4 regions of the Klebsiella planticola genome follow, and region 2 is predicted to be linked to each of the others. Evidence: predicted binding sites of a transcription regulator. Region 2 holds the regulator's gene; each other region holds the start of a gene.
The links. The regulator PurR, encoded in region 2, represses purine synthesis genes. The targets are predictions, from matches to a motif close to CANGCAAACGTTTGCNTG.

Region 1 (3,458 bases), 1.0 Mb from region 2:
AAATCATCGCTGATTTGAACAAAACCGGGGGAAAGCGGCTGGCGCTGAACCAATAAAAGGCGCCTCTGGCGAGTGCCGGAGACGCTGATGATTATTCTTCGGCCGCATGGCCCTGCGGCGGCAGAGGGGCGTTATCAAGCCAGGCCTGATTCCCCTCCATGCGCAGACGACCGTCCATAAACCAGCTCACCACCAGCGGATAGATGGCATGTTCCTGAGTCTGCACGCGGGCGGTAATCTCGTCTTCGCTATCCCCGGTAAAAACCGGCACTTTGGCCTGCAGAATGACCGGACCACCGTCGAGCTCATCGGTGACGAAATGCACCGAGGTACCGTGCTCCTCATCACCGTTTTCCAGTACCTGGCGATGCGTATGCAGCCCCGGGTATTTTGGCAACAACGACGGGTGGATATTCAGCAGGCGCCCCTGATAATGGGCGACAAACGCCGGACTAAGGATCCGCATGTAGCCTGCCAGCACCACCAGATCCGGCGCATAAGCATCGATCTCATGCATCAGCTCGCGATCGAAGGCTTCGCGATTGGCAAACTGGCTGGCCGACAACGCATGGGCCGGGATACCGGCCTCACGCGCGCGTTCAAGGCCGAACGCGTCGGCCTTATTGCTGAATACCGCTCTCAGGGTGCCGTTAATCTGCTTTCGGGCGCAGGCATCAATTATCGCCTGCAAATTGCTTCCGTTACCGGAAATCAGCACCACAATGTTTTTCATTCAATGACCACACGCTGTTCGGAATCAGAAGCTTTGATATAGCCGATTTTCCACGCGTTTTCACCTTTCTCGCTCAGCAGCGCGATGGCGCTGTCGGCGACGTCTGCCGGCAGGGCGATAACCATGCCGACGCCGCAGTTAAAGGTACGGTACATTTCATGGCTGCTGACGTTACCGGCCTGCTGCAACCAGTTGAACACTTCTGGCCATTGCCAGGAGGACTCGTCGATGACCGCCTGGGTGTTATCCGGCAGAACGCGCGGAATGTTTTCCCAGAAGCCGCCGCCGGTCAGGTGGGCAATCGCGTGGACTTCAACGTTAGCAATCAGGTCCAGCACCGACTTAACGTAGATGCGGGTCGGCGCCAGCAGATGGTCGGCCAGCGGCGAACCATTCAGATCGGTGGTCTGCGGATCGACGCCGCTGACTTCGATAATTTTGCGCACCAGCGAGTAGCCGTTGGAATGTGGACCGCTGGAGGCCAGCGCGACCAGCACGTCGCCATCGGCAACTTTGCTACCATCGATAATTTCTGATTTTTCTACTACGCCGACGCAAAAGCCCGCGACGTCATAGTCATCGCCGTGGTACATGCCCGGCATTTCCGCCGTTTCGCCGCCAACCAGCGCACAGCCTGACTGCAGGCAGCCTTCTGCGATGCCGCTGATGACGCTGGCTGCCGTATCGACATCCAGTTTACCGGTTGCATAGTAGTCGAGGAAAAACAGGGGTTCTGCCCCCTGGACCACCAGGTCATTGACGCACATCGCCACCAGGTCAATACCGATAGTATCGTGGCGCTTCAGGTCCATCGCCAGCCGCAGCTTGGTGCCGACGCCGTCAGTGCCGGAAACCAGAACCGGCTCGCGGTATTTTTGCGGCAATGCGCACAGTGCGCCGAATCCGCCCAGTCCACCCATCACTTCCGGGCGTCGGGTTTTCTTCACCACACCCTTGATACGGTCGACGAGCGCGTTGCCTGCATCAATATCTACGCCGGCATCTTTATAGCTGAGAGAGGTTTTATCGGTCACTGCGAAATCTCCACACATTTGCGGTAGCAAGAAAAATCGGCGCAATTCTAACAGGGAAAGCAAACGTTTGCGAGCCTGCTTTGCAGTCGGCGTTAATCGGCTGCGATATGAACAAATTTGAAGCGGTTCACGAAAATGAAACCGGGTACATTCTTGTACTTGCCTCTGACATCGGGAATAGCCATCATGCCACTGAAACCGGTTTCTTTTTTTGTTCAGGAGAGCCGAAGGTTGATTCTGCGGGGATTCAGGAGGAAGAGACGGGATGAACATTGCCGCATTTGATATCGGTGGAACGGCGTTAAAAATGGGCGTCAGCACCGCTGCGGGCGAACTGCTTGAAAAAGGTAAGCAGTCGATTATTGACAGCGACGGCGACCAGATACTGCAAGCGATGCTGGCGTGGATTGCTGCTCACCCGACGTGTGAAGGCGTGGCGATCGGCGCGCCTGGCTATGTCAACCCGCACACCGGCTTTATCGAAATGGGCGGCGCAATCCGTCAGTTCGATAATTTTGCGATTAAGCGCTGGCTGGAACAACAGACCGGGCTTCCGGTCGCCATCGAAAACGATGCTAACTGCGTCCTGCTCGCCGAGCGCTGGCAGGGTAAGGCGGTCGACATGAGTGACTTTCTGGTCCTGACAATCGGCACCGGCGTCGGCGGCGCGATTTTTTGTCACAACCAGCTGGTGCATGGCGCGCGTTTTCGCGCGGGCGAATTCGGCTATATGCAGACCGAACGCCCCGGCGCCCGCGATGTGCGCCGCTCTTCAATGAATGAAAACTGCACGATGCGCGTATTGCGCGACCGCTATGCCGGGCATGTCGGTAAATCGCTGGAAGCGGTAACCGGTGAAGAGATCTTCGATCGCTACGAGGCGGGCGATGCGGTTTGCCAGCGGCTGGTGGCTGACTTTTTCAACGGTCTCGGTACCGGTCTGTATAACCTGGTGAACATTTTTGATCCGCAGGCCATTTTCATCGGCGGCGGCATTGTGGAACGGCCGGGCTTTTTGGCGCTGCTGCGCGAACATCTGGCCTGGTTCGGTATCGCGGACTATCTCGACACCGTCAGCCACGGCAACGATGCCGGTTTGATGGGGGCGGTTTACCATTTTAATCAGCAAAACCGATCGCTTAACGGCGATCGCTCATAAGGAAGAGAACATGTCTGGATTTAAAGAAGGTTTTCTGTGGGGCGGCGCGGTGGCGGCGCATCAGCTGGAAGGCGGCTGGCAGGAAGGGGGTAAAGGCGTCAGCGTGGCCGACGTGATGACCGCCGGCGCACACGGCGTGCCGCGTGAAATCACCGATGGCGTACTGCCGGGGAAAAATTATCCCAATCATGAGGCGATTGATTTTTACCATCGTTATAAAGAAGACATTCAGCTGTTTGCTGAAATGGGGTTCAAATGCTTCCGCACTTCGATTGCCTGGACACGTATCTTCCCGCTGGGTGATGAGCTGGAGCCTAACGAAGCAGGGCTCCAGTTCTATGACGACCTGTTTGATGAATGTCTGAAGTACGGCATTGAACCGGTGATTACGCTCTCTCACTTCGAGATGCCTTACCATCTGGTGACCGAGTATGGCGGCTGGCGTAACCGTAAGCTGATCGATTTCTTCGTCCGCTTTGCGAAAGTGGTGTTCGATCGCTATCAGCACAAAGTGAAGTACTGGATGACCTTT
Region 2 (3,458 bases):
CGCCCCCCAGACCACCATACTGATTGCGGCTCCCAGCTGCGTCTGCGCCAGCAGCGGAATCGCCAGCATGATAACCATCAGCAACAGCAGAAAACCCTTCAGCGTCCCGGAGACGGAACGGTCGGCGAATTTACCGCCGAGGTAGTTACCCAGTGAAAAGCCGACGCCAATCAACACCAGCATGGCGGTGACGAACAGCGGTGAGGCGTGCGTAATGGTGTGCAGCACCGGTGAAATATAGGTATAGAGGGTAAACATCGCGCCGGCCCCCAGCACGGTGGTCAGCAATGCGGAGAGCACCTGCGGACGAACCAGCACCGAGAGCTCCTGTTTTACGTTCGGACGCTCGCCAGCGCTGCCTTTGGGCAACGAAAACCACAGGCTGACCATCGCCACCAGCCCCAGACCTGCCGTCGCGAGGAACGACATCCGCCAGCCGATGGTCTCGCCAAGCCATGTCGCCGCCGGAACGCCGCCAATATTAGCGATAGTCAAGCCCATGAACATGGTCGCCACCGCGCTGGCCTGTTTGTGTTTCGGCACCACGCTCGCCGCCACCACCGACCCGAGGCCGAAGAAAGCGCCGTGGTTAAGACTGGTGATAATGCGCGAAATCAGCAGCGTGGTGTAATCCGGCGCCATTGAGGAGAGAATGTTCCCCAGCGTAAAGATCGCCATCAGAAAAATCAGCGCATTTCTGCGCGCGCGATGAGAGAGCAGCAAAGTCATCAGCGGCGCACCGACCATCACGCCGATCGCATACGCGCTGATCAGCATTCCCGCCGCCGGAATTGACACGTCGACACCTTTGGCAATCACCGGCAGCAGCCCCATCGGGGAAAACTCCGTGGTGCCAATACCAAACGCGCCTATCGCCAGCGCTAACAAGGGAAAGTTGATTTTCATTCAATGACTCCAGCAGACCGTCATCGGCGACGGTATCTCATCAGAAGTCAAAAGCATGACATCAATCACAAAAAAACAAAAGTAAACGAAATGGCAAAAGATTTTTGCGAAATTGATAATAATGGCGGGACGTCGGGGGAAAGAGCCCTCTCCCCCGGATAAATCAGTGCAGCACCGCGGTCAGGCCGGCGGCCACGATCAGACCCAGGACAATAATCGTTGTCGTCAGCGAAAACTTTAAATCTGTATCCATCAATTTTTCCCCCAGTTATCCCCACATGAAAAGTGAGCTTGCTCATTTTTGCACAATATAGCGCAAAAATCTTCCATGTTTTAGGGTGATGCACATTTTTGCTCTTCCCCTTTGCCGCAAGATCGGACAAAATCCCACGCTAATTTGAAAGCGTATCGGCCATTGACCCCTTCCTGTCGTTCTGTGTCGTTTTCCCGACGTGATGCAATGTTGAAAATTGTATTCAGGGTGTGTATAGGCAAACGTTTACGTATCGATAATCAGACGATCAGGTCAAGGTCTGGAGTGAGAAGTAATGGCAACAATTAAAGATGTAGCGAAGCGCGCAAACGTTTCCACTACAACAGTGTCACATGTAATTAACAAAACCCGTTTCGTGGCGGAAGAAACCCGCAACGCCGTGTGGGCGGCGATCAAAGAGCTGCACTATTCCCCCAGTGCCGTGGCTCGCAGCCTGAAGGTTAATCACACCAAATCGATTGGCCTGCTGGCCACCAGCAGCGAAGCGGCCTATTTCGCTGAGATTATTGAAGCCGTAGAAAAGAGCTGTTTCCAGAAAGGCTATACCCTGATTCTGGGCAATGCGTGGAACGATCTCGAAAAGCAGCAGGCCTATCTGTCGATGATGGCGCAAAAGCGCGTCGACGGCCTGCTGGTTATGTGTTCTGAATATCCGGAATCGGTGCTCAGCATGCTGGAAGAGTACCGCCATATTCCGATGGTGGTAATGGACTGGGGTGAATCCAAAGCCGACTTTACCGATTCGGTCATCGATAACGCCTTTGAGGGCGGTTATATGGCCGGTCGCTATCTGGTGGAACGCGGCCATCGTGAAATCGGCGTGATCCCGGGTCCGCTGGAGCGTAACACCGGCGCCGGGCGCCTGGCGGGCTTTATGAAAGCCATGGAAGAAGCGCAGATCGCCGTTCCGGAAAGCTGGATTGTGCAGGGAGACTTCGAGCCTGAATCCGGCTACCGCGCAATGCAGCAGATCCTCAGCCAGCAGCATCGCCCGACGGCGGTCTTCTGCGGCGGCGACATCATGGCGATGGGCGCAATCTGCGCTGCGGATGAGATGGGGCTGCGCGTGCCGCAGGACATTTCGCTGATCGGGTATGATAACGTGCGTAACGCCCGCTATTTCAGCCCGGCGCTGACCACCATCCACCAGCCGAAAGATTCGCTGGGGGAAGCGGCCTTCAATATGCTGATGGATCGTATCGTCAACAAGCGCGAAGAGTCACAGTCGATCGAGGTTCACCCGCGGCTGGTAGAGCGCCGCTCCGTCGTAGACGGCCCGTTCGTCGACTACCGTCGCTAATCGCCCGTGCGGCGCCGGTTACTCCGGCGCCCGCAGCCACTCCCGGTTTAACGTTTCACTGTCCCCCAGATAATCCAGTAGCCACGACAGCGCCGGTGACGTGTCGCTCTGCTGCCAGGTCAGGCAGCACGCGGCGTCCGGGAACGGGTTTTCCAGCGCCAGCCCGGTCCATTCACCGCGGTCAATCCACGGGCGAGCAAAATGGCTCGGTACCATCCCTACGCACAATCCCGCCGAGAGGCAGGTGGCCGAGGATTCCCAGTCCGGCACCACCACCCTTTTCTGGTTGTCCAGTAGCCAGGTCGTGCGTTTTGGTAGCGAGCGGGAGGTGTCCTCCCTGACCAGCGACGGCCAGTTGCGCAACACATCATCGCTGAGCGGCCCGCTCATCTGCGCCAGAGGATGATGGCTCGCCACCACGCAATGCCAGCTCAACATCCCCATATCGCGAAAGGCGTAGCGTCCCCCCACCGGAATCGAACGGGTTGCCCCGATAGCCAGCTCCACGCGTCCGTCGGCCAGCGCGTCCCAGACACCGTTGAAGACCTCCTGAAAAACAATCAGCTCGACATCGGGAAAGTGACGATAAAAATCAACAATCATCTGGCGCATACGGGCCGGTTTAACAATGTCATCCACGGCTATCGACAGCTGACCACGCCAGCCGTTGGCTATCTGCTGACACTGTTGGCGGGTGATCTGCATTTTTTTGATAACAGATCGTCCTTCCTGTAAAAACCAGAGCCCGGCGGGGGTCAATTCGACATCGCGATGGCGGCGTTCAAAAAGCGGTACCGCCAGCCACTCCTCCAGCTGACGTACGGTATAACTGACCGCCGAAGGTACGCGGTGCAGCTCCTGCGCCGCGGCGCTAAAGCTGCCGTTGCGGGCGACAGCATCAACAACTTCGAGTGAGTATTCGGACCACATATTCTGCCTGCAAAAATTTTGAACGCATGTAGCAAATATTAGCGTTTC
Region 3 (3,458 bases), 2.7 Mb from region 2:
GTTACGACTTCACCCCAGTCATGAATCACAAAGTGGTAAGCGCCCTCCCGAAGGTTAAGCTACCTACTTCTTTTGCAACCCACTCCCATGGTGTGACGGGCGGTGTGTACAAGGCCCGGGAACGTATTCACCGTAGCATTCTGATCTACGATTACTAGCGATTCCGACTTCATGGAGTCGAGTTGCAGACTCCAATCCGGACTACGACATACTTTATGAGGTCCGCTTGCTCTCGCGAGGTCGCTTCTCTTTGTATATGCCATTGTAGCACGTGTGTAGCCCTACTCGTAAGGGCCATGATGACTTGACGTCATCCCCACCTTCCTCCAGTTTATCACTGGCAGTCTCCTTTGAGTTCCCGGCCGAACCGCTGGCAACAAAGGATAAGGGTTGCGCTCGTTGCGGGACTTAACCCAACATTTCACAACACGAGCTGACGACAGCCATGCAGCACCTGTCTCAGAGTTCCCGAAGGCACCAAAGCATCTCTGCTAAGTTCTCTGGATGTCAAGAGTAGGTAAGGTTCTTCGCGTTGCATCGAATTAAACCACATGCTCCACCGCTTGTGCGGGCCCCGTCAATTCATTTGAGTTTTAACCTTGCGGCCGTACTCCCCAGGCGGTCGACTTAACGCGTTAGCTCCGGAAGCCACTCCTCAAGGGAACAACCTCCAAGTCGACATCGTTTACAGCGTGGACTACCAGGGTATCTAATCCTGTTTGCTCCCCACGCTTTCGCACCTGAGCGTCAGTCTTTGTCCAGGGGGCCGCCTTCGCCACCGGTATTCCTCCAGATCTCTACGCATTTCACCGCTACACCTGGAATTCTACCCCCCTCTACAAGACTCAAGCTTGCCAGTTTCAAATGCAGTTCCCAGGTTGAGCCCGGGGATTTCACATCTGACTTAACAAACCGCCTGCGTGCGCTTTACGCCCAGTAATTCCGATTAACGCTTGCACCCTCCGTATTACCGCGGCTGCTGGCACGGAGTTAGCCGGTGCTTCTTCTGCGAGTAACGTCAATCACTAAGGTTATTAACCTTAATGCCTTCCTCCTCGCTGAAAGTACTTTACAACCCGAAGGCCTTCTTCATACACGCGGCATGGCTGCATCAGGCTTGCGCCCATTGTGCAATATTCCCCACTGCTGCCTCCCGTAGGAGTCTGGACCGTGTCTCAGTTCCAGTGTGGCTGGTCATCCTCTCAGACCAGCTAGGGATCGTCGCCTAGGTGAGCCATTACCCCACCTACTAGCTAATCCCATCTGGGCACATCTGATGGCATGAGGCCCGAAGGTCCCCCACTTTGGTCTTGCGACGTTATGCGGTATTAGCTACCGTTTCCAGTAGTTATCCCCCTCCATCAGGCAGTTTCCCAGACATTACTCACCCGTCCGCCGCTCGTCACCCGAGAGCAAGCTCTCTGTGCTACCGCTCGACTTGCATGTGTTAGGCCTGCCGCCAGCGTTCAATCTGAGCCATGATCAAACTCTTCAATTTAAGTTTGATGCTCGTGAATTAAACTTCGTAATGAATTACGTGTTCACTCAGAGACTTGGTATTCATTTTTCGTCCGAGGACGTTAAGAATCCATGTCACTTTGAGTGCCCACACAGATTGTCTGATAAATTGTTAAAGAGCAGTGCGACGGCGCTGAGCGCTCTGTCGCGAGGTGGCGTATATTACGCTTTCCTCTTTCAGAGTCAACCCTGAATTTCAGAAGTTTTCTCTTTCAACCCGGCGGCTTGTTTGCCGTTGTTCCGTGTCGATGGAGGCGCATTATAGGGAGTTCTCGAGCGCCCGCAATAGAAAAATTGCAGAAAAATGACTGACTGCTGCATTCCCCAGCAAAACCCCGCTTTATACCCTGTTACACACAGAATTATCCACAGACCACGCCTGTTCTTAGCTGATAAAGGCCGTCAAAAGCCCCTTCTATATAGAGAAGAGATCGGCAAAAAGAGAAAGATAAAAATTCGCGAGCGTTGCGCAAACGTTTTCGTTACAATGCCGCGCTATGACAAGGATGCCCGGTTGGGTGCGTTAGGTGAGTTTTTAGACAAAAACTCACCTAACGCTCTCTGTAATGTTCAAATCCTGGGGATTTAATACCATGCAACAACGTCGTCCAGTCCGCCGCGCTCTGCTCAGTGTTTCTGACAAGGCCGGTATCGTCGAATTCGCGCAGGCTCTTTCCGCTCGTGGTGTTGAGCTACTGTCTACGGGTGGTACCGCACGCCTGCTGGCTGAGAAAGGTCTGCCGGTAACCGAAGTCTCTGACTACACCGGTTTCCCGGAAATGATGGATGGACGCGTTAAGACCCTGCATCCAAAAGTACACGGCGGCATTCTCGGCCGTCGCGGCCAGGATGACGAGATCATGGCCCAGCACGCGATCTCTCCTATCGATATGGTTGTTGTTAACCTTTATCCGTTTGCCCAGACCGTCGCCCGCGAAGGGTGCTCGCTGGAAGATGCGGTGGAGAATATCGATATCGGCGGCCCGACCATGGTGCGCTCCGCAGCCAAGAACCATAAAGACGTGGCTATCGTCGTGAAGAGCCATGACTACCACGCCATTATTAAAGAGATGGATGCGAACGACGGTTCCCTGACTCTGGAAACCCGCTTCGATCTCGCCATTAAAGCTTTTGAGCACACCGCTGCCTACGACAGCATGATTGCCAACTACTTCGGCAGCATGGTTCCGGCCTATCATGGTGAGACTCAGGAAGCCTCCGGCCGCTTCCCGCGTACGCTGAACCTGAACTTCATTAAGAAGCAGGATATGCGCTACGGCGAGAACAGCCATCAGCAGGCTGCCTTCTATATAGAAGAAGACATTAAAGAAGCGTCGGTGGCGACCGCCACTCAGGTTCAAGGCAAAGCCCTTTCTTATAACAACATCGCGGATACCGATGCGGCGCTGGAGTGCGTGAAAGAGTTCAGCGAACCGGCCTGCGTGATTGTTAAACACGCCAACCCGTGCGGCGTTGCGGTCAGCGACTCAATTCTGGATGCTTACGATCGCGCCTACAAAACCGACCCGACCTCCGCATTCGGCGGCATTATCGCCTTCAACCGCGAACTGGATGCGGAAACCGCACAGGCCATCATTTCTCGCCAGTTTGTTGAAGTGATCATTGCGCCATCCGCCAGCGAAGAGGCCCTGAAGATTACTGCGGCCAAGCAGAACGTCCGCGTTCTGACCTGCGGCGAGTGGGCGGCACGCGTTCCGGGGCTCGATTTCAAACGCGTTAACGGCGGCCTGCTGGTTCAGGATCGCGACCTGGGCATGGTCACCGGGGGCGATCTGCGCGTGGTGACGAAACGCCAGCCTACCGAGCAGGAACTGCGTGACGCGCTGTTCTGCTGGAAAGTGGCGAAGTTCGTGAAATCCAACGCCATTGTCTATGCAAAAGAGAACATGACCATCGGGATAGGTGCAGGCCAGATGAGC
Region 4 (3,458 bases), 900 kb from region 2:
AAGGTGGGGGTTTACAGTTCACCGCATCTGGTGCGCTATACCGAGCGCGTGCGAGTACAGGGCGCGGAGCTGCCGGAAGCGGCGCATACCGCCTCTTTTGCTGAAATTGAAGCCGCGCGCGGTGAGATTTCCCTGAGCTATTTCGAGTTTGGTACGCTCTCTGCACTGTGGTTGTTTAAGCAGGCGCAGCTCGACGTGGTGATCCTTGAGGTTGGTCTCGGCGGGCGTCTTGATGCCACCAATATCGTTGATGCGGATGTGGCGGTGGTAACCAGCATCGCCCTGGATCATACTGACTGGCTGGGGCCGGATCGGGAAAGCATTGGCCGCGAGAAGGCCGGTATTTTCCGTGCCGGTAAACCGGCCGTCGTTGGCGAACCGGAGATGCCCCATACCATCGCAGAGGTAGCCGCCGGGAAAGGCGCAACGCTTCTGCGTCGCGATGTCGACTGGCGCTATGCCGCCGGTGCGCAGACGTGGTCATTCAGTGACGGGGAGGGGACGCTGGCAGATTTACCGTTGCCTCAGATTCCGCTGCCGAATGCCGCAACGGCGCTGGCGGCGCTGCGAGCCAGCCGACTTCAGGTGAGCGATCGGGCGATTCGCGACGGTATTAAACAGGCCATGCTGCCGGGGCGTTTTCAGATAATCAGCGAAACGCCGCGCGTTATTCTCGATGTGGCGCATAACCCCCATGCGGCAGCCTGGCTCGCCGGACGTCTCAAAAGCCTGTCGAAAACGGGGCGCGTGCTGGCGGTTGTTGGTATGCTGCATGATAAGGATATTGCCGGCACGCTGGCAAACCTGACGGCGGAAGTGGATAGCTGGTACTGTGCGCCTCTGGAGGGGCCGCGCGGTGCAACGGCGCAACAGCTGCAGGAGCATTTGCACGCAGGAAAAGCTTACGCCAACGTGGCTCAGGCCTGGCATGCGGCGATGGCCGATGCCAGACCGGAAGATACGGTGCTGGTGTGTGGTTCATTCCATACGGTGGCGCATGTAATGGAAGAAATAGAGGCGGGGAGAATCGGTGGCGAGTAAGTTTCAGAACCGTTTAGTCGGGACGATTGTACTGGTAGCGCTGGGGGTGATTATCCTCCCGGGACTGCTTGACGGTCAGAAAAAGCATTATCAGGACGAGTTCGCGGCAATTCCACTGGTGCCAAAACCGGGCGATCGCGATGAGCCGGATATGCTTCCGGCGGCGACTCAGGCCCTTCCGGCCCAACCGCCGGAAGGGGCGGCGGAAGAGGTCAGAGCGGGTGACGCCGCTGCGCCGTCATTGGATCCGTCGCGTATTCCGGTTAACAGCAACAGTTTCGATGATGTGCAGGAGCCGGTGGTCGCGCCGAAGCCGCAGCCCAAACCGCAGCCTCAGCCTAAACCGCAGCCTCAGCCGCCGAAGCCGGTTGAGAAGCCGCAGCCGCAGCAACAAACCGTTGCCCAGACGCCGCCGGCGAAACCGGCAGAGATACCTGCTCCGACCGGCAAAGCCTATGTGGTACAGCTCGGTGCGTTGAAGAATGCGGATAAGGTCAACGAAATCGTCGGTAAGCTGCGTTCCTCCGGGTTTAAGGTCTACACGTCGCCTTCGACGCCGGTTCAGGGTAAAATTACCCGTATTCTGGTCGGTCCCGATACCTCAAAAGATAAACTGAAAGGGCAGCTTGGCGACCTGAAACAGATCTCCGGCCTGAGCGGTGTGGTCATGGGATATAGCCCCAACTAATCTTGCCCCTTGCCGCGCTGATGAGGGGCGAAGCTCCTGTCTGACGCGCTTTCAGGAGGCGCAAGGCAGCATGGCGTTGAATGTTTTTTCAGCGCCATTTTTATTTCTGTAGGGCACGGAAATCCCTACGCAAACGTTTTCTTTTTCTGTTAGAATGCGCCCCGAACCGGACGACAGGGCGTAAATCGTGGGATGTTTATGGTCTGGATTGATTACGTCATTATAGCGGTGATTGGTTTTTCCTGTCTGGTAAGCCTGATCCGCGGCTTTGTTCGTGAAGCGTTATCGCTGGTAACCTGGGGATGTGCTTTCTTTGTCGCCAGTCATTACTACACTTACCTGGCTGTCTGGTTCACGGGCTTTGAAGACGAAATGGTCCGCAATGGGATTGCTATCGCGATACTGTTTATCGCAACGCTTATCGTTGGCGCCATCGTTAACTATGTGATTGGCGCACTGGTTGAGAAAACGGGCCTGTCGGGTACCGACAGGGTGTTAGGGATCTGTTTTGGCGCCCTGCGTGGCGTGCTGATTGTCTCTGCGATTCTGTTCTTTCTCGATAGCTTTACCGGTATGGCGAAAAGCGAAGACTGGCAAAAGTCAGAGCTTATCCCGCAGTTCAGTTTCGTTATCAGATGGTTTTTTGACTATCTGCAAAGCTCGTCAAGTTTCTTGCCCAAAGCATAAGCGTTGGGATGTGGCTGAACGAGGAAAAGACGTATGTGCGGTATTGTCGGTATCGCCGGTGTTATGCCGGTAAACCAGTCGATTTATGACGCGTTAACGGTGCTTCAGCATCGTGGCCAGGATGCCGCAGGCATCATCACTATTGATGCAAATAACTGTTTCCGTTTGCGTAAGGCGAACGGACTGGTGAGCGACGTTTTTGAAGCTCGCCACATGCAGCGTATGCAGGGCAATATGGGGATTGGCCATGTTCGCTATCCTACGGCGGGCAGCTCAAGTGCCTCCGAAGCGCAGCCTTTCTATGTCAACTCACCGTATGGTATTACGTTGGCGCATAACGGCAATCTGACCAACGCGCACGAGCTGCGCAAGAAGCTGTTTGAAGAAAAACGCCGCCATATCAACACCACCTCCGATTCTGAAATCCTGCTCAACATCTTCGCCAGCGAGCTGGATAACTTCCGTCATTACCCACTGGAAGCGGATAACATTTTTGCCGCGATTGCCGCCACCAACCGTCAGATCCGCGGCGCCTACGCCTGCGTGGCGATGATTATCGGTCACGGTATGGTCGCGTTCCGCGATCCGAACGGCATCCGCCCTCTGGTGTTGGGGAAACGTGATGTTGGCGATGGTCGTACCGAGTATATGGTGGCCTCCGAAAGCGTGGCGCTGGATACCCTGGGCTTCGAATTCCTGCGCGATGTGGCGCCGGGTGAAGCGGTCTATATTACCGAGAAGGGCCAGCTGTTTACCCGTCAGTGCGCCGAGAATCCGGTCAGCAACCCGTGCCTCTTTGAGTACGTCTATTTTGCTCGCCCGGACTCGTTTATCGACAAAATTTCCGTCTACAGCGCGCGCGTCAATATGGGCACCAAACTGGGTGAGAAGATCGCTCGCGAGTGGGAAGATCTGGACATCGACGTGGTCATTCCGATTCCGGAAACCTCCTGCGATATTGCGCTGGAAATCGCCCGAATCCTCGATAAACCCTATCGCCAGGGCTTCGTGAAAAACCGCTACGTTGGCCGCACCTTTATCA

Region 1: purM (phosphoribosylformylglycinamidine cyclo-ligase) is a predicted target of PurR. The motif match lies at 1,824-1,841, and genes of this name have one in related genera.
Region 3: purH (bifunctional phosphoribosylaminoimidazolecarboxamide formyltransferase/IMP cyclohydrolase) is a predicted target of PurR. The motif match lies at 1,985-2,002, and genes of this name have one in related genera.
Region 4: cvpA (colicin V production protein) is a predicted target of PurR. The motif match lies at 1,856-1,873, and genes of this name have one in related genera.

The regions. Positions count from the first base shown of each region.
Region 1 covers NZ_CP026047.1:348,804-352,261, reverse strand. The annotation lists gene purN (phosphoribosylglycinamide formyltransferase) at 92-733, opposite strand; gene purM (phosphoribosylformylglycinamidine cyclo-ligase) at 730-1,767, opposite strand; gene bglK (beta-glucoside kinase BglK) at 2,033-2,926, shown strand; gene MC50_RS01620 (6-phospho-beta-glucosidase) at 2,937-3,458, shown strand, end outside.
Region 2 covers NZ_CP026047.1:4,801,302-4,804,759, forward strand. The annotation lists gene MC50_RS23165 (MFS transporter) at 1-906, opposite strand, end outside; gene cydH (cytochrome bd-I oxidase subunit CydH) at 1,070-1,159, opposite strand; gene purR (HTH-type transcriptional repressor PurR) at 1,455-2,480, shown strand; gene punR (DNA-binding transcriptional activator PunR) at 2,499-3,410, opposite strand.
Region 3 covers NZ_CP026047.1:2,015,212-2,018,669, reverse strand. The annotation lists rRNA gene MC50_RS09780 (16S ribosomal RNA) at 1-1,498, opposite strand, end outside; gene purH (bifunctional phosphoribosylaminoimidazolecarboxamide formyltransferase/IMP cyclohydrolase) at 2,112-3,458, shown strand, end outside.
Region 4 covers NZ_CP026047.1:210,833-214,290, reverse strand. The annotation lists gene folC (bifunctional tetrahydrofolate synthase/dihydrofolate synthase) at 1-1,041, shown strand, start outside; gene dedD (cell division protein DedD) at 1,031-1,729, shown strand; gene cvpA (colicin V production protein) at 1,928-2,416, shown strand; gene purF (amidophosphoribosyltransferase) at 2,450-3,458, shown strand, end outside.